2 regions of the Leucobacter komagatae genome follow, and region 2 is predicted to be linked to the other one. Evidence: predicted binding sites of a transcription regulator. Region 2 holds the regulator's gene; the other holds the start of a gene.

Region 1 (9,685 bases), 490 kb from region 2:
CGTGATCGCGACTTCCCAGCGGCCGGTCGTGCCACCGCTCGAGAGCGCCTGCTGCTGCGACACGGCGTCGGTGATGACGTCACCGGTGAGCTCCACGGGGCCGACGATGTACTTCATCAGGCCGGTGTCGTCACACGTGATGAGCGGCTTGTCTGCCGGCGCGTTCGCAACCTCGAGCGCGTTGTCCGAGGTGCAGGTAAACGACGCGAACTGCTCGAGCAGAGCCGGCGTGAGCCAGGCCTGGTCGGCCGGGTCAGTGGGAAGCGGGTCGGGGTAAAGCCCGGCCGGAGCCTCAGCCTCGACCCCCTTCTCCGCACCGTCAGCGGCGGTATCAGCGGCAGCGTCAGCCGCGGCGTCTCCCTCGGGAGCATCGCCTTCAGCGGCCTTGTCGGCACCATCGGCACCCTCGACGGTCTCGCCCTCGGCTGCGGGATCAGCAGCGCCGGCGGGTGCCTCGAGAAGCACACCGCGGAAGTCGAGGGCGGCCGAAGCCTGGATGCGCTGCATCGTGGCGTCGTCCACCTTGCCCGGGATGGCAACGGAAATGTGGTTGTTGCCCTGCGTGGTGATCTCCGCTTCGGAAACGCCGGAGGCGTTCACTCGCTGACGGAGGATCTCCACTGCCTGGTCGAGTTGCTCACCGGTGACGGCCTTGCCGTCATTCTGGTTGGCAGCAAGCAGAATCTGCGTGCCGCCCTGCAGGTCGAGCGCAAGCTTCGGCGTCCAGGTTGCGTCACTCCGGTACACCCCGAGGGTGATGAGTCCGGTCAACCCAACAATGATGGCCAGCAGAAAGATGAGCGAGCGACGTGCGCTCCGCACCGCAGGCGCGATGGATTTTTTCGCCAAGACAGCTGTCTCGCTTTCAGATAACGGCGCGCATAGGCGCGCCGGAGCTTACTTACTCCTTGTCGGAGTTCTTGTCTTCACTCTTCTCGACTGCGGGTGCACCCTCGACGTCGGTTGCGTTCTCGGCCGACACCTCATCAGCAACGGTCGCGTCGGCGGTATCAGCGACGGCGCTATCAGCAGCAGCGGTCTCCGCGGGGGCGACGCGCTCGCCAAACTCAGGGTCGTCGTCGGGAGCGAGCGTCGCTGCTTCGCTCTCCTCGACGGGGGCGTCAACCGGTGTGATGACCTGACCGATGGCGTTGCGGTGCACGACGAGGGTGCTGGTGCCGCTCTGCACGGTGACGCGGTTCTCTTCTTCGTCAACCGAGACGATGGTTCCGTAGATACCCGACTGAAGCATGACCTCTGCGCCCGGCTGCATGTTGTTCTGCATCTCAGCCATCTGCGCCTGGCGCTTCTTGCTGTTGCGGAACATGAAGAAGATGAGCACGGCGACGAGGCCAAGCATGATGAGTGTCATCGGATCCATGAGGCGGTGACCCTTTCAAAGTTAATGAGCGCGCCCTTGAACACGCACGGACCGCACAAGTCTAGCGGTGAATCCTGCGAGCGGCAGCAAACTAGTGCGCGGGCGGCGCCATCCCGAGATGTGCCCAGCCGAGAGACGTCGCGATCCTCCCCCGCGGCGACCGCGCAATAAGACCGGCGCGCATGAGGAAGGGTTCGACAACTGACTCAATCGTCTCTGCCTCCTCGCCGACCGACGCGGCGAGCGTCGAGAGCCCGACGGGGCCACCGGCGAAGCGTTCGACGATGATGCGCAGCACCTCGCGGTCGAGCCTGTCGAGGCCGTGCTCGTCAACGTCGTACAGCGAGAGTGCCGCGCGCACCGAACGCTCATCGGGCTGCGTGCCGTGCACGAGGGTGTAGTCGCGCACTCGCCTGAGCAGGCGGTTCGCGATGCGCGGCGTTCCGCGCGAGCGCCCCGCGATCTCGACCACGCCGGCATCGTGGAGCGGGAAATCGAGGAGGCCCGCCGCGCGGCTCAACACGCCCTCGAGCTCGGAGGTCGCGTAGTACTCGAGGTGTGCGGTGAACCCGAAGCGGTCGCGCAGCGGGTTCGGGAGCAAGCCGGCCCGGGTCGTTGCGCCGACAAGCGTAAACGGCGCGAGCTCAAGCGGCACCGAGGTCGCGCCAGCTCCCTTGCCGACCATGATGTCGACCTTGAAGTCTTCCATCGCGAGGTAGAGCATCTCTTCGGCGCTGCGCGCCATCCGGTGGATCTCGTCAATGAAGAGCACCTCCCCCGGTGTGAGCGCGGAGAGCACGGCCGCAAGGTCACCCGCGTGCTGGATCGCTGGGCCCGAGGTCTGCTGCAGCGGTACCCCAAGCTCGGTTGCCACGATCATTGACAGCGTGGTCTTGCCGAGCCCGGGAGGGCCCGCGAGCAGAATGTGGTCGGGGGTGCGCCCATCGATCTGGGCCGCGCCGAGCAGCAGCCCGAGCTGCTCGCGCACCTTCTCCTGGCCGACGAATTCGGAGAGCGAGCCCGGGCGCAGGGCACCCTCGTAGCTCACCTCGGTCGGCAGTGCCTGCGGCGACAGCTCCCCCGACATCGGGGCGCTCATCGGCGACCCCGCTGTAGCAGGGTGAGTGCGGCCCTGAGGAGCTGCGCGTTCGTCATCTCAGCGCCGGCGTCGCGGGCGTCTTGCACGGCCTGGCGGGCCTCGCCCTCGCTCCACCCGAGGCCCTGCAGGCCTTCGGTGACGCCCTCCACGAGGGCATCGTCTGGGGCCAGGGTCTCGGCCTGTGAGCCCTCGTCATCGAACTCGAGCGAGCTCAGTTTGCCCGCGAGCGACACCGTAATGAGCTTCGCGGTCTTCGGGCCAATGCCCGAGACCCTACGGAACGGCTTATCGTCCTCAGCCGCGACGGCGCGTGCGATCTCACCGGGGGAAAGCTCCGACAGCACGCCAAGACCCGAACGCGGGCCGACCCCGGTGACCCCGATCAAGAACCCGAAGGCGGCAAGCTCGGTCTCGGTCTCAAACCCGTACAGGGTGAGTGAGTCTTCGCGCACCACGAGCGACGTGTGCAGGAAGAGCTGCTCCCCCGGCGTACGCTGCGACATCCTGCCGCTTGGCACCTCGACGCGCATGCCGACGCCGCCGACACCAAGAACAACCCAACCGGCACCCGAGGCAAGCACCTCACCGTGTAACGAAGCAATCACACGCCAAGCCTAAGGCGCAGCGCCCAAAACACCGCCGCGCCACACCGCAGATTCGAACATATGTGCGAATCGCGGGGCGGCGCGGGATGTGGCAGCGCGGGATGTGGCGGGAAGCGCAGCGGCGCGGGAAGCGCAGCGCGGGGCGCGCAGCGGCCCGGGATGCTAGGCCGAAACCGCCTCGCGCTGCGACGCAGCATTGCGCACGGAACGGTTCACGGCGGAAACGATCGCCTTCAGCGTTGCGCGGCTCGTGTCAGGATCGATCCCGACACCCCACAGGCGCTGCCCGTCAACCTCAAGGTCGACGTACGCCGCGGCGACGGCGTCGCCACCCTCGCTCATGGCGTGCTCAACGTAGTCGAACAGGGTCACGGCGTGGCCGGAGTCGTTCAGCGAGTTGATGAACGCGTCGACGGGGCCGTTGCCCTGCGAGGTTTCCTCGCGCTGCTCGTCGCCGTCGCGGTACTCAACGGTGAGGTTCGTGACGCCGTCGCCAGCGCTGACGCTCGAGGTGCGGAACAGTTCGTAGCGACCCCAGCGCTCGACGCCGTCAACACCGGTCGAAGGCAGGTACTCGTCCTGGAAGATCGTCCAGATCGCGTCGCTCGAGACCTCGCCGCCTTCGGAGTCGGTCACGCCCTGCACGACGGCGCTGAACTCGATCTGCAGCCTGCGCGGCAGGTCGAGCGAGTGGTCGGTCTTCAGCAGGTAGGCGACGCCGCCCTTGCCCGACTGCGAGTTCACGCGGATGACGGCCTCGTACGAGCGGCCGAGGTCCTTCGGATCGACGGGCAGGTACGGCACAGCCCACTCGACCTCGTCGATCGAGACGCCCGCCGCGTCGGCGTCGGCCTGCATGCGCTCGAAGCCCTTCTTGATCGCGTCCTGGTGCGATCCCGAGAACGCGGTGTAGACGAGGTCACCCGCCCACGGGCTCCGCTCGGGCACGCGCAGCTGGTTGCAGTACTCAGCGGTTCGGCGCACCTCATCGAGGCGCGAGAAGTCGATCATCGGGTCGATGCCCTGCGTGAACATGTTGATGCCGAGCGCGACGAGGTCGACGTTGCCGGTGCGCTCGCCGTTACCGAAGAGGCACCCCTCGATGCGGTCGGCGCCGGCCATGTAGCCGAGCTCGGCCGCGGCGACCGCGGTGCCGCGATCGTTGTGCGGGTGCAGCGACAGGATGACGTTCTCGCGGTGGTTGAGGTTGCGCCCCATCCACTCGATCGAGTCGGCGTAGACGTTGGGTGTCGCCATCTCGACGGTCGAGGGCAGGTTGATGATGACCTTGCGCTCGGGCGTCGGCTCGAACACCTCGAGCACGGCGTTGCAGACCTCGGCGGCATACTCGAGCTCGGTGCCCGTGTACGACTCGGGCGAGTACTCGTAGTAGATCTCGGTGCCCTCGCAGATGTGCTCCGCGGCCCGGCAGAGCTTTGCGCCCTCGACGGCGATCTGCTTGATACCCTCGCGGTCGGAGCGGAAGACAACGTCGCGCTGCAGGATCGACGTCGAATTATACAGGTGAACGATCGCCTGCTTGGCACCGATGAGCGACTCGTAGGTCCGGGTGATGAGGTGCTCGCGCGCCTGCGTCAGCACCTGGATCGTGACGTCGTCAGGGATGGCCTTCTCTTCGATGAGCTGCCGCACGAAGTCGAAGTCGGTCTGGCTCGCCGATGGGAACCCAACCTCGATCTCCTTGTACCCCATCTGCACGAGCAGATCGAACATGACGCGCTTGCGCTCGGGGCCCATCGGGTCGATGAGCGCCTGGTTGCCGTCACGCAGATCGACCGCGCACCAGCGAGGCGCCTCGGTGATCTGTTTCGTCGGCCAGGTGCGGTCAGGCAGTTCGACGGGAATGATCTCGCTGTAGGGGCGGTAGCGGTGAATCGGCATACCGGAGGGCTGCTGCGTGTTCTTCATGACGTGTTCCTTCTTCGTAACGTTCGCTCAGCCAAACACAAACACCGCGACGAGGAAGGCCTGAGACTGAATTAGTTCGAAGTCGAGGACTCGTCGCGGCAGCTAAGAAGAAGCGAGCCGAACAGCATGGTGACGAGTTTAGCGTAACCTCGACGATATGCGAAAACTTCTGCGAATCGGCACGCTGTTCATCGCCGCGACGGGGCTCGCGCTCGCCGCTCCACTCGCCGCCAGCCCGGCTTTCGCGGACGTCAACGATTTCACGTATGACGCCTGGCATGTTGAGGCAGAGGTTGGCGTGGACGACGCCGGGCGCGCGATCGCGAAGGTCACGGAAACGGTGACGCCACGCTTCCCCGAGACAGATCAGAATCGTGGCATTGTCCGCGGGATCCCGATCGACTATGAGCGAGCGTCGACCGATCCGCGCGATTTCTCGGTCACCGATGGGAGCGGCGCGCCGGTGCCCTTCGAGGTCGAGGACGAAGACGGGTTCCGTATTTTACTCGTGGGCGACGACAGCTACGTCCACGGGCAGCAGACATACGTGCTGAGCTACACGCTGTCAGACGTCGTACTCGGCCGCGATGACGGCACCGCTGATGAGTTCTACTGGGACATCATGGATTTCGAACACCAGCAGCCGGTTCAGCGGTTCAGCGCCGAGGTCTCGTTCTCGGACGCGCTGGTGCCCGCCCTCAACGGGAACAGTCACTGCTATGTCGGCAACCCTGGGAGCACTGACGAGTGCGCGCTCACCGGCGCAGGCACCCCGACGGACCCGGTTCGCGTGTCTGGCACGCAGCTCGGGCCGAAGCAGGGTGTGACGGTCGCGGTCGGGCTTGCCGAGGGCTCGGTCGTGCAGCCTTCCCAGCGGCTGCCGAACTTCGCCCTCGATGGCCTCCCACTCGTCATCGGCGGCGCGGGCCTCGCGACCGCGACCGCTGGCGGCATCAGTGTCGCCCGCTTTCGGGGGAAGCGCCGCACCGGACGGGGCACCGTTGTCGCCCAGTACGACGTGCCAGCAGAGCTGCCCCCGCTCATCGCCGGGCCGGTCGCGGCGGCCGGGAGCTCATCGGCCACGACCGCCGAGATCATCCACCTCGCCGTCATCGGCGCGACTCGACTCGAAGACGGCGAGAAGCAGGGCAAGAAGCTGGGCGGCTCCAAGCGCAAGCAGGTGCAGATGGTGAGGGTGGTTGACCCCGCGCGTGCGACTGACGATTTGGATCAGCGAATGCTCCGAGCCCTCGTCCCTGACGCCCAACCGGGGGCGGCACGGGCGATACCGAAGTCGAGCACGAAGTTCGCAGAGAAGATGGCGAAGCTCACCCAGCGGGGAGCGAAGGAGGCCGTCGCGCGCGGCTACCTCGAGAAGGCGCAGGCACCCGGCGCGCGAGTCCTCGGGTACGTGACGCTCGCGATCTCAGCTGTGCTGTTCGTACTCGGCGTGGTCGGGCTCGCGACGCGCGGCTCCGCGCTCCCCGCCCTATTCGTGTTCGGCGGGCTCTTCCTTGCGGCGGTCGGCTTCTTCTCCGTCGCCAAGCACACGGTGCACACCAGACTCGGCGCCGAGACGCGTGAGTACCTCGAGGGCGTACGCATGTTCATTCGCGTCGCAGAGGAAGACCGGATCCGGATCCTCCAGTCCGTGACCGGCGCCGAGCGGCGCGAGGTTGACGGTGTGCGGGTGATTCACCTCTACGAGCGTCTCCTCCCGTACGCGATCCTGTTTGGGCAGGAGAAGCAGTGGGCGAAAGCCCTCGAGGTGCGCTACTCGGCTGAGCCGGGGTACGTGCCCTACTGGTACCCGGCACTCGCCGTTCACGGGCTCGGCAGCTTCCCGAACACCCTCGCCCGCTACACCGAATCGATCTCCAGCTCCGTGAGCTACACCTCGTCGAGCTCGGGCGGCTCCGCTGGCGGCGGCTTCGCTGGCGGCGGCGGGGGCGGCGGGTTCAGCGGCGGGCGCTAGTGCGCACGCGGCTGATAGCGAGCGTCGCCAAGCCCGAGGATGAAGTACCCAAACACGGGGAAGAGCCACAGCAGGAAGACTGAGAACCCAGCGCCCTTTCCGAAGTTTGCGCCGAGGCGGAGGGCAACGAAGATCGCGAAGATAAAGCCGACGATCGGGATCAGGTAGAGCAGCGACATCCATGCCGAGTAGCCCGCGATCTTCACGATGAGGATCACGTTGACGATCGGAATGAATGCCAGGATGCCGGGGTAGCCGGCCTTCGAGAACATCTTCCACGCCGCGACGGCGAAGACGATGTAGAGCGCGATAGCGATGAACGAAGTCGTGCCCGAAAAGATCGCTGCAAGTGCGTCGTCCATGGGTGTGTTCGATGTGATCATGGTTTCAAGTCTATGAGGCTGCAACGCGTGGACGCGACGTTCACCCGCTGGCAACCGCCGCGTCGCCTGTTCGTAGCGTATGGCTGGTGAGATGAGTCCGGCTTCACTCTCATCTCACCACCGAAGGATCATTCGTGCTGAAACACCAACTCCTCGCGGGCTGCGCAGTCGCAGTCATCGCAGCGTCAGCCATCACGGCGTCGCCCCTCGCGGTGGCTCAGGCCGCTCACGCGTCGGTCGCCTCCCCCGCGGTTCGCTTCACCGAGATCGAATCTAATGAGGGTGTTCCGGGTGACTGGGTCGAGCTGCACAACTCCGGCGACGCCCCCGTCGACCTCTCAGGCTTCACGTTCAAGGACAGCGACGATTCGCACGCGTACGTGCTCCCACAGGGCACGGTTATCGCCCCGGGCGAATTCCTCGCCCTTGACGAACTCCAGAAGGGCAGCACGACCCCCGGCTTCGATTTCGGTCTCGGCAAGGCGGACTCGGCTCGTCTCTTCGACGCCGCGGGCGCGCTCGTCGATTCCACGTCGTGGGCCACTCACGCCCCAACGACTTGGGGGCTCACCGACGGCGGTACCTGGGCCGAAACCCTCGAACCGACCAAGGGAAGCACAAATGTGTTCGCTCCCCCTACGACCGCGACGCTGTTTCTCAGCGAGGTCGACTCGCAGCCCGCCGACTGGGTCGAGCTCGTGAACACGGGAGCGACACCGATCGAGCTGTTCGGCTACGAACTGCGCGACAACTCAGATGATCACAGCTGGAAGTTCCCGGCGGGGGCGACGATCGCCCCGGGCGAGTATCTCGTCGTCTCCGAGACAAGCATCGGAGACATCGGCGCCGGGACGGGCGCGTTCACGGACGCGATCGGGATCGGCAGCGCCGACCGAATTCGCCTCTTCACCCCGGATGGGGCTCTGCTCGATGACACGGGGGCGTGGGAGGGCCACGCGGTCATCGACGGCGACGCCGCCCTGGCGACGCTCGCCCGCTGCGAAGACGGCGCGGGCTCGTTCGTGCTCGCGCACCCGACGCCCGGGGCCCCGAATTCCTGCTACACCGACCCGGGAACAGGGCCGGGCACCGACCCAGGAGTCGAGGCACCGACCGAGGCGTGGCCGGGTGCGTCAACGAGCCGCACCGTCGACACGACCCGCATGTTCCTTGAGGATTCATCGGGGCTCGACACGGAGCTCACGGACGACGGCGTCGTGCTGTGGGCGGTCGACAACGGCGAGGGCCGGTTCTGGAAGCTCGACACCGCGGCCGACGGCACCGTGACCTTCGCGCCGGGTTGGGAGCAGGGCAAGCGTGCCCGGTTCCAGCGCGACGCCGCGAACCCTTCGGCGAAGGGCCCCGACACCGAGGGCATCACAGTCGCGGGCGACGGTTTCCTCTACCTCGCATCCGAACGAGACAACGGTGCGAAGGGTGTGAACCAGAACACCGTGTTGAAGATCGACCCGAACGCCGCGGGCCAAGACGTCGTCGCGACGCAGGAGTGGGACGTCACCTCGATCCTTCCCGCCGTCAGCCCGAACCTCGGGATCGAAGCCGTCGAGTGGGTATCGGACGCAGACCTTGCCGGGAAGCTCTTTGATTCACACACGGGCGCCCCGTACACGCCCGCGACTTACCCAGGGCACGGGGGCGGCCTCTTCTTCGTCGCTGTCGAGGACGGCGGCCAGGTCTTTGCGCTCGCGCTCAACTCGGACGGCAGCGCAACCCGCGTGGCGGAACTGAAACCCCGCCTCGCGGGCGTCATGGCGCTTGACTGGGACGTCGTGCGTGGCGGCCTGTGGGCGGTGTGCGACGACGGCTGCGATGGCGCATCAGCATTCTTCACGCTCAATGGCACTGATTCGCCCGACGTGACCCGCTACAAGCGGCCCGAGGGCCTCCCGAACACCAACAACGAGGGCTTCGCGACCTCCCCGGTTGCGCCGACGGCGGCCAAGCGCTACCAGGCAGCAGAGCGCTCCCAGGCAGCCGAGCGTGCGGTGTGGTGGTTCACCGACGGGGCGAAGACCGGGGCACTCCAGACGGGCACTCTGTTTACCAAGCCCACAACCGACGGCGGGACCGGGACACCCGGTACTGGCACTCCTGGTACGGGCGGCGGGACTGAAACCCCGGGCACCGGTACGGGCACCGGTACCGGCCCTGGCGCAGGCACCGGCACCAAGCCCGGTGGCGCGGGCACCCACGGAACTCTCGCCGCCACCGGCGGTGACAGCCTGACCGACTCGGCAGTGCTCGTTGGAGCCGCCACCGCGCTGCTGCTCGGCGGCGGGCTGCTCGCCGCAG
Region 2 (9,685 bases):
CTTCGCGAAATCGACGAACAACTGGTTCGCGTGCTTAATGACGCCCTTGCGGTCAGTGACGGAGAAGAAAATGTCGGCGATGCCGACCTCTCGGACTGCGCCGCTCGGTGTGGTGGAGGGAGACATAGGGTCACTCGTTTCTCAATACGCGTTGCTTCCCCCGGATGCTTCACGAAGTCTAGCGCAGCCGCCAAGGTGGAATGCTGACATATCGCCGTAACACTTCGTAATTCACAAACTGAAACATGCGGGTGCGAAGGCGGGGCCGGGAGCTAGCTTGGGGAGAGCCCGGGGTACCCGCCGGGTGACACACACCACTTCACGGAGGAACGCCATGACCGCAACCGAGCAGCCCGCATCGCAGCTCCCGCCCGCAACGATCCTTGGCTACCCTCGGATCGGAAGGCGCCGCGAGCTCAAGCGCGCCGTCGAGGCGTTCTGGGCGGGGCGACTGTCTGAGGACGAGCTCGTGGCGACCGCGGCCGACCTGCGCGCCGCCACCCGAGCGCGACTTGTCGGACTCGGGCTCACTGCCGAGGGCGGCGCCGTCCCCGAGAGCTTCAGCTTCTACGACCAGGTGCTCGACGCGACGCTCGCGCTCGGCGCGATTCCCGCACGCTTCGGCGAGCAGACCGGGTCAGACCTCGCGACGTACTTCACGCTCGCCCGCGGCGACAGCGAGCACCAACCGCTCGAGATGACGAAGTGGTTCGACACGAACTACCACTACTCGGTCCCAGAGATTGACGAGCGCACCCCGTTCGCCGCGCGCCCGGATTCCCTCGTCGCGCAGTACCGCGAGGCGCGCGAGCAGGGCATTGAGACCCGCCCCGTGCTCGTCGGCCCGGTGACCTACCTGCTGCTCGCGAAGGCCTCGGACGACGCCGGTAACGGCTTCGACCCGATCTCCCGCCTCGACGAGGTGACGGCGGTGTACGCCGAGATCCTCCGGGCGCTCGCCGCAGCGGGCGCGAGCTGGGTGCAGCTCGACGAGCCCGCGCTCGTCTCTGACTCGCTGCGCGTGCCGCGCACGGAGGTGCTCACGCTCGTCGAACGCGCCTACGCCGCGCTCGGTGGTGCGGTCGAGCGCCCCCGGATCCTGCTCACGGCCCCCTACGGCGACTCTGCCGCCGCGGCCACCCGGCTCGCGGCGCTGCCCATCGACGCCGTGCACGCCGACCTGGTTCGCGGTGACCTGCCCGCGGCTGCCCTCGCCGACGGCTCGCTCGCGGCGGCCCTCGCGGACAAGCAGTTTGTTGCGGGCGTCGTCGACGGCCGAAACATCTGGCGCACCGACCTGCGCGCGGCGTTCGAGACGCTCGGCGCGCTCCAAGCCGCCGGGATCAACGTCGTCGTTGGCACCTCGAACAGCCTGCAGCACGTGCCCCACGACGTGAGCGACGAGACCAAGCTCGACGCGCGACTGAAGTCGTGGCTCGCGTTCGCGGATCAGAAGGTTGAGCAGGTCGCGGTGCTCGCCAAGGGGCTCGCGGGCGAGTCGATCGAGCAGGATCTCGCGGAGGTTGATCGGGTGCTCGCCGACCGTGACGCAGCGCCGGGAGTGCACGTCGACGAGATCCGGGCGCGGGTCGCGGCGGCGGGGGAGCCCGACCGGAACCGCGTCACGGAGGGGGAGCGCAGGGACGCGCAGCGCACGCTGAACATTCCGCAGCTCGCAACGACGACGATCGGGTCGTTCCCGCAGACACCGGAGATCCGGAAGGCCCGCGCGTCATTCGTGCGCGGGGAGATCGATACCGCCGCGTACGAGGGGTTTCTGCGCGATGAGATCGCGAGCGTGATCAGGCTGCAGGAGGAGATAGGGCTCGACGTGCTCGTCCATGGCGAGGCCGAGCGCAACGACATGGTGCAGTACTTCGCGGAGCTGCTCGATGGGTTCGCGGTGACCGAGCACGGGTGGGTGCAGTCGTACGGGAGCCGGGCGACGCGCCCGTCGATTCTCTGGGGTGATGTCTCCAGGCCCGCGCCGATGACGGTCCGCTGGTCGGAGTACGCGCAGTCGCTCACCGACAAGCCGGTGAAGGGCATGCTCACGGGGCCCGTGACGATTCTTGCGTGGTCGTTCGTGCGCGACGACCAACCGCTCGGCGATACGGCGTCGCAGGTCGCGCTCGCGCTTCGCGATGAGATCGCCGACCTCGTCGACGCCGGCATCGGGATCGTGCAGGTCGACGAGCCTGCACTCCGCGAGCTGCTGCCGCTCGACCGCGCGAGGCAGGCCGCGTACCTCGATTGGTCGGTCGGCTCGTTCCGCCTCGCGACGGGCGGCGCGGGCGCCGGGGTGCAGATCCACACGCACCTCTGTTACTCGGAGTTCGGTGAGATCATCGAGGCCGTTGATGGGCTCGACGCCGATGTCACCTCGATCGAGGCGGCGCGTAGCCGCATGGACGTTGTCGAGCCGCTGGGCGACCACGGCTACTCGCGCGGCATCGGCCCGGGCGTGTACGACATCCACTCGCCGCGCGTGCCGGGCGTTGACGAGCAGACCGAGCTCATCCGCATCGCCGCTGCCCGCATCCCGGGCGAGCAGCTCTGGGTGAACCCCGACTGCGGGCTGAAGACGCGCGGCTACGACGAGACCGTCGCAAGCCTCAAGAACCTCGTCACGGCCGCGAAGGCCGTGCGCGCGGAGGCGTAGTGGTCGCGGCGGCGGGCATCGCCCTCGGCGCGGCCGGGGTGCGGCCGTGGCCCGCTGACGGGCTGCCGACGGAGCAGGTCGGTTCGCTCCCGCGGCCCTCGCGGCTGCAGCGGGCGGTCCTCGACGCCGAGATCGGCGCGATCTCCGCCGCCGAGCTCGAGCGCGAGCAGGATCACGCGGTGGCCGACACGCTCCGGCGGCTCGCCGAGACCGGCTCCCAGATCGTGAGCGACGGCGAGCAGCGGCGCCAGAGTTTCGCGAGCTACCCGCTCGCAGGCGGTGACGTTGAAGCCGGGCCCGTGTTTGCGGTGTTCGCGGACGGGCACCACCGGGTGGTGCCGACGCTCGCGTCGGCTCCATTCCGGTTCCTCGGCTGGGCAGCCGACGACGTTGCGCGCGCACGCGCAACCACCTCGCTCCCGCTCAAGCAGGCGGTGATCTCACCGTCGATGCTGTCGCTGACGTTCCCAGAGGCCGGGCTCGCCGACTACACCCGCGAGGCTTTCCTCGACGACGTCGTTGCCGGCTGCGCGGAGGATATCCGGCGGTGTTTCGTCGCCGGGGCAAGCCGCGTATCGATCGACTTCACCGAGGGCAGGCTTGCGCTGCGTCGCGACGTGCGCGCGCCGTGGGCCGGCCCCCGAGCGCTCGGCCGCTTCATCGAGCTCCTCAACCGGGTGCTCGGCGAGCTGACTGACGCCGAGCGGTCTGCCGTCGGGGTGCACACCTGCCCAGGGAACGACAACGACTCGGCGCACAGCGCCGACGTCGACTACGCGGAGTTGCTGCCCGAGCTCTTCCAGATCGAGGCCGGCTACTTCCTCGTGCAGGCGGCGTCGGAGAAGGATCCCGATCGCGTCGCTCGGCTCGTCGGGAGGGAGCTTGCGGCACTCAGCGCGGCGGGGCGGGCCGCGCCGCGCGTGCTGCTCGGCGTCACCAACCCGACGCATCCCAAACTCGAGACCGCCGAGGAGGTGCGCGACCAGCTCGTGCGGGCCGCCAGATTCGTGCCGCCCGAGCTGCTGGGCTCCACCGACGACTGTGGCTTCTCGCCGTACCTCATCGATGAGAAGCCGCGCCACGGCTCGCCAGACCACGCGCGCGAGGTCGCGTTCGCGAAGATCGCTGCCCGCGTGCGCGGCACCGAGCTCGCGACCGCTGAGCTCGCCGGCCCGGCTCAGGTACTCGGGGGTGGGGTGTGAACGCGACGCTCTTGACGGGTAGTGCGCCCACGCGCGCCCGCTTCTCATTCGAGGTCTTCCCGGCACGGTCGGGGGCCGCGGCGCTCGCGCTCGGCAACTCGGTGCAGCACCTCTCTGCCGTCGGCCCCGACTTCATCTCGGTGACCTACGGGGCGAACGGCTCGAACCGCGATGCGTCGCTCGACCTGCTCGCGTACCTCCGCGACCACACCGACGCGCTGCCGCTCGCCCACCTCACGACGGTGCGCGAGTCGCGCGAGGCGATCCGCGACACGATTCACCGGATCATGGATGCCGGGATCCACGACTTCCTCGCCCTGCGCGGAGACCCGCCGCAGGGCCTCGACGAGTCGGCTCCCGAGGTCGCGGGGTCGCTCAGCGCGCTCGAACTCACCGAGCTGATCGCGGAGGCGCGGGCCGAGCGGCCGGCTTTCACAAGCGTGGGGCGAACAGCCGTTGCGGCGTACCCGAACGGGCACCCGCTCTCGCGGGGGCGCTCCGCCGACATCGACTGGTTGCTCGCGAAGGAGGCCGCGGGCGCGCAGTTCGCGATCACGCAGCTCTTCTTCGAGGCAGACGAGTACCTTTCGTTCGCGGATGCCGCTCGGGAAGCTGGGCTCGGCATGCCGCTGCTGCCTGGGCTCATGCCTGTCTCGACAAGCGGGCAGCTTCGGAAGGTCGCGTCGCTCGCGGGCCGCCCCGCGCCTCCCGCCCTGGAACGCGCGCTCGAGGAGGCTGGCGGGTATGCGCCCGAGCTCGGTGTCGAACACACGATCGGCCTCGCGCGGGAGCTGCTCGAGGGTGGGGCGCCCTCGATTCACCTGTACACGTTCAACAGGCACGAACAGGTGCTCGCCGTGCTCGCTGACCTCGACCTGCTGCCTGCGCGGTAGGCGTCGCACCCTGTGGCCGTCGCTGCCCGATGCCGCCGCTGAGCTACAGGGTCGCGACGGCCTGCGGGAACGTCGAAGCCAGGTCCGCGGTCTCTGCTGCTTTCTCCAAGTGCCGCAGTTGCGCGGGGATCGCGTTGCCTTTTCGGGTCATTGCCTGAGCCCACAGCCTGCCCGCCCGGTAAGAAGAACGCACGAGCGGGCCCGCAAGCACCCCGCTGAAGCCCAACCCCTCAGCCTCTTTCGTGAGGTCAACGAACTCTTCCGGGCGAACCCAACGTTCGACCGGGTGGTGCAGCTTCGACGGCCGGAGGTACTGGGTGAGGGTGAGGATATCGCAGCCCGCGTCGCGAAGTTCGCGCATCGTCGAGCTGATCTCGGCGCTAGTCTCGCCCATGCCGAGAATGAGGTTTGACTTCGTGATCATTCCCGCGGCGCGGGCCCGCTCGAGCACCCCAAGTGAGCGCTCGTAGCGGAACCCTGGCCTGATCCGCCGGAAGATGCGGGGCACCGTCTCAAGGTTGTGCGCGAACACCTCGGGCGATGCTTCGAACACCTGCTCAAGGTCTTCCGGTCGCCCGCCGAGGTCGTCAGCGAGGACTTCAACACCGGCGCCAGGGTTTAGCGCGTGGATCTGGCGAATTGTCTCGGCGTACAGCCACGCACCAGTGTCAGGCAGGTCGTCACGGGTGACCCCTGTGATCGTTGCGTAGCGGAGACCCATTGTGCGCACGGACTCGGCGACCCGTCGCGGCTCGTCGCGGTCCAGGGGGAGTGGCTTCCCTGACGTGATTTGGCAGAAATCACATCGGCGCGTGCAGATCGACCCGCCGATGAGGAAGGTGGCCTCGCGGTCCTCCCAGCACTCGTAGATGTTCGGGCACCCCGCTTCCGCGCAGACGGTGTGCAGGCCTTCCGACTTCACGAGCTGCTGCACGGCGCGGTATTCGGGCCCGGTGCGTGCGCGAGTCTTGATCCACTCGGGCTTTCGCTCGATCGGTGTGGCGGCGTTCTTCGCTTCGACCCGCAGCAGCCGCCGCTCCTCGGGCTCGGGGCGTTCCCCGGTTGAAGGCAGAATCTTGACGGTCATGCGGCAAACCTCTCGAGAACGGGGGCCAGGTGTACCTGTAGCGCGGGGAGCGCATCTGCAGGCGTGATTGTGCGGCCCGCGAGCTGGGTGAGCGAGGCCACGCCAGCATCGGTGATGCCGCACGGGGTGAACGTGTCGAACGGCGAGAGATCGTTGTTGCAGTTGAGTGCGAGCCCGTGGCTCACGATTCGCCTACCGACATGGATTCCGATCTGTGCGAACTTGGCGGGCACCAGAGGTCCCGGCGCGGCGGGCAGCGCCCACACACCGGTGCGGCCCTCAATGAGGTTGCCTGAGACACCGAACTCGGCAGCGGTGGCGATGAGCGCCCGCTCAAGCGCGTGCACGAGGTCAGCTCCGCCGAATCCGTGAGTGAGGCGAATCACCGGGTAGACGACGAGCTGACCCGGCCCGTGCCAAGTGACCCGCCCGCCCCGGTTCACCGGAACAACGGGGGTGCCGTCGCTCGGGTACTCGTTGCGCTCTGCTCGTCTTCCGGCTGTGAAGACTGGCTCGTGTTCGAGCGCGAGCACGGTGCCGGTGTCCACGCCGGCCTCAAGCCTCGCCGCTGCCTCCTGCTGGAGTGCGAGCCCCGCGGAGTAGGTGACCAGGTTGGGTGAGAGCCCTGCGACGACAAAACTGGGCGCGGCGCTGAATTCGGGGGACGCTGTCGAACGGGAAGGCGCGGGGTGGAAACGCATGCGACCAGTTAAATAGACTCCGTCCAATAAATCAAGCTCATGTGCTGAACATCAAAACAGCCCACCCTGGGCGCCTCATGGATTTGAGGCTGGCCTGGGTGGGCTGCTGGAGTTTCGGTGCCGCCGTGCTGTTGCTGTCGGCGGGGCTGTGGGGCGCGAGTTAGACCGAGCGGAAGACCGCGACGACCTTGCCGAGCACCTCGGCGTGGTCGCCAAGGATGGGCTCGAACGCGCTGTTGCGGGGGAGGAGCCAGGTGTGGCCGTCGCGGCGGCGGAACACCTTCACAGTTGCTTCGCCCTCGAGCATGGCCGCGACAATGTCACCATTGTCTGCCTCGCGCTGCTGCCTGACCACGACGAAGTCGCCGTCGCAGATCGCGGCATCAATCATGGAGTCGCCCACGACCTTCAGCATAAAGAGTTGGCCGTCGCCGACCAGCTGGCGGGGAAGTGGCACAACCTCCTCGACCTGCTGGTCTGCCGTGATGGGTACGCCCGCGGCGATCTGCCCCACGAGTGGTACGTACGCGGTCTCCTGCGCCTGCGTTGCCTGCGCGTCTGCGACGGCGCTGCTCGTGACGGCAAGCTCAACGAGGATTTCAAGGGCGCGGGGCCTGTTGGGGTCGCGCCGAATGTATCCGCCAAGCTCGAGTCGGCTCAGTTGGTGGGTCACGCTAGAGAGTGAGGAGAGCCCGACGGCGTCGCCGATCTCGCGCATGCTCGGCGGGTATCCGCGCGTCTCAACGGAGCGGGCAATGAACTCGAGGATCGCCTGTTGCTTCTCTGTCAACGGCTTCTGCGGCGCCGAGGCAAGTTCGCTCATTGCTCGTCCTCTCGAATGTGGTGGGGCCCGTTTCGCGGGTGATGTTCGCGTGTTTTCACCTCGGCCCGCGTGAATGTCGGTGGTCACTGATTGGGTGATCTCACTGTTCGAAACCCTAGCCCGGATATTCGAGGCGAGGCAAACATTCGTTCGAGTGTCGCGCGGATTCGCGTGATATTGGTTCGAAGTCCGGGGTTGCGGTTTCGAAGACTCGAAGATATATTCGAAAAAGATGTTCGAATCGAGCGAATTCGTTCGAACACTCTCGAGAGAGGAAATCCTCATGACTGCAACAGCAACCGTGACGACGTTCGGCCCCCGCACTGATGCGACCCGCGCCCACGAGCCTGCCACTCGATCGTCTGCTTCCACCCGGCTCCGGCTCACGCGCCGCGGCCGTGTTGTCTTCGGCGGCCTCGCTACCGTGCTTGTCGCCGGGGTGCTCGGTGTCGTCGCGGCGATCGCTGCCCCTGGCGCGATCGCGAACGGCTCCCAGAGCACGCAAGAGTTCCCGTACATCGTTGCCCAGTCGGGTGATTCGCTCTGGAGTATTGCTTCAGACCTCGAGCCGACCGCTGACCCCCGCGACGTCGTCGCTGAGATTCAGCGCCTCAACCAGATGCAGGCGTCTGACCTGCAGGCCGGTGATGCGATTGCGGTTCCGCTGCGGTTCGAGGGCAACGACCTGACCTTCCCCGCGTCAGAACTCTAGGTCGGCTTTGGTCGCCCGGTACGCATCCGGGATGCTCCGCTGACTAGACTTGTCGTGTGGCTGAATTGAGCGATCTTCCTCTCCGTGACAATCTCGTTGGCAAGTCCCCGTACGGTGCGCCGCAGGCTGCGGTCCCCGTGAGTCTCAATGTGAACGAGAACACGCATCCGCTCCCCGAAGCATTCATCGCCGACGCGACGGCGGCCCTTGCCGACGCGCTTCGCAACGTCAACAGGTACCCCGACCGCGAGTTCATGGAACTCAGAGAAGCACTCGCTGGGTACCTCGGTTACGGTCTCGCCCCTGAACAGGTGTGGGCTGCGAACGGTTCGAACGAGGTCCTCCAGCAGATCTTGCAGGCATTCGGTGGCCCCGGGCGATCGCTCATGAGCTTCACCCCGACCTACTCCATGTACCCGCTCCTCGCCGACGGCACGGATACCGGCTGGATCGGCGTGCCCCGCGACCTCAACTATGCGGTGACGCCCGAGCTCGTGGTCGCGGCCATCGCCGAGCACCGGCCCGACATCGTCGTGCTGTGCGCGCCAAACAACCCGACGGGTACCCCGATGTCGCTCGACACGGTGCGCGCCGCGTACGACGCCTTCGACGGCATTCTGATCGTCGACGAGGCCTACAAGGAGTTCGACACCGAATCCGAGTCCGCCATTTCGCTGCTCGAGGGGAGGCACCGCCTCATCGTGAGTCGCACGATGAGCAAGGCGTTCGCGTTCGCGGGCGTAAGGGTTGGGTACCTCGCCGCCGATCGTGCGATCGTCGACGCGCTCCGCCTCGTACGCCTGCCCTACCACCTGTCTGCACTCACGCAGGCCGCGGCGACCACGGCGGTGAAGCACGCCGGTGCCATGCTCGCGACCGTTGACGCGATTCGCGCTCAGCGCGACAGGCTGCGCGACGCCCTCGTCGAACTCGGGTACACGGTGCACGACTCGGGCGCGAACTTCCTGCTCGTTGGGGGCTTCGCCGACCCGTCGGCCGTGTTCGAACGTCTGCGCGCCCAAGGCATCCTCGTCCGAGACCTCGGTATCCCAGGGCACGTGCGCATCACGGCCGGAACGGAAGCCGAGACCTCGACGGTCATCGCCGCGATCGCAGACTTTGGTGCTGCGGGGACGGTATAGCCGCTCCCTGAGTGAATGTGTGGGCGGGCCGGTTGTTCGCGCCCAAACTGTTGCACACCAAATCTCCCGGGAAACATCGTTAGGCTCGTAGGCATGCCGCAGCCGATTGAATCTCTCGACCGCCCAACGCTCGAACGTCGCTACCGCCGGATGCGGCTCGCGACGGTCATCCTCGCCGCCGTGTCGCTCCTGCTTGTCGCGGCGCTCGGCGCTCAGGGGTTCGGGGGTACCTCTGCACCCGAGGGCGATAAGAACACCACGCAGGGCGCAAACGGCTCCCAAACCGGTGACGGGAGCGATGCAGACGCGGCGTCGTGCCCCGTGGTTGACCGACTCGACCCGGAAGACCCGCGCGCGCTCGGCGACATTGACGCTCCCGTCGTGCTGCACGAGTGGACCGACTTCCGGTGCCCCTACTGCGGCTCCTTCTCGCGCGACACGCTCCCGGTCTTGATCGAGGAGT

What was found. The regulator LexA, encoded in region 2, represses DNA repair genes until DNA is damaged. The targets are predictions, from matches to a motif close to TCGAACANNTGTTCGA.
Region 1: the regulator LexA is predicted to act here: its motif matches at 3,138-3,153, upstream of ruvA (Holliday junction branch migration protein RuvA).

What each region holds. Positions count from the first base shown of each region.
Region 1 is NZ_VFON01000001.1:746,350-756,034, forward strand. Features, by position in the region: gene secD (protein translocase subunit SecD) at 1-849, opposite strand, end outside; gene yajC (preprotein translocase subunit YajC) at 902-1,381, opposite strand; gene ruvB (Holliday junction branch migration DNA helicase RuvB) at 1,473-2,468, opposite strand; gene ruvA (Holliday junction branch migration protein RuvA) at 2,477-3,085, opposite strand; gene leuA (2-isopropylmalate synthase) at 3,248-5,014, opposite strand; gene FB468_RS03445 (DUF2207 domain-containing protein) at 5,172-6,989, shown strand; gene FB468_RS03450 (DUF5684 domain-containing protein) at 6,986-7,372, opposite strand; gene FB468_RS03455 (lamin tail domain-containing protein) at 7,507-9,685, shown strand, end outside.
Region 2 is NZ_VFON01000001.1:1,233,095-1,242,779, reverse strand. Features, by position in the region: gene FB468_RS05760 (histidine kinase) at 1-126, opposite strand, end outside; gene metE (5-methyltetrahydropteroyltriglutamate--homocysteine S-methyltransferase) at 335-2,662, shown strand; gene FB468_RS05750 (uroporphyrinogen decarboxylase/cobalamine-independent methonine synthase family protein) at 2,662-3,864, shown strand; gene FB468_RS05745 (methylenetetrahydrofolate reductase) at 3,861-4,757, shown strand; gene lipA (lipoyl synthase) at 4,801-5,844, opposite strand; gene lipB (lipoyl(octanoyl) transferase LipB) at 5,841-6,545, opposite strand; gene lexA (transcriptional repressor LexA) at 6,706-7,368, opposite strand; gene FB468_RS05725 (LysM peptidoglycan-binding domain-containing protein) at 7,652-8,080, shown strand; gene FB468_RS05720 (histidinol-phosphate transaminase) at 8,137-9,222, shown strand; gene FB468_RS05715 (DsbA family protein) at 9,316-9,685, shown strand, end outside.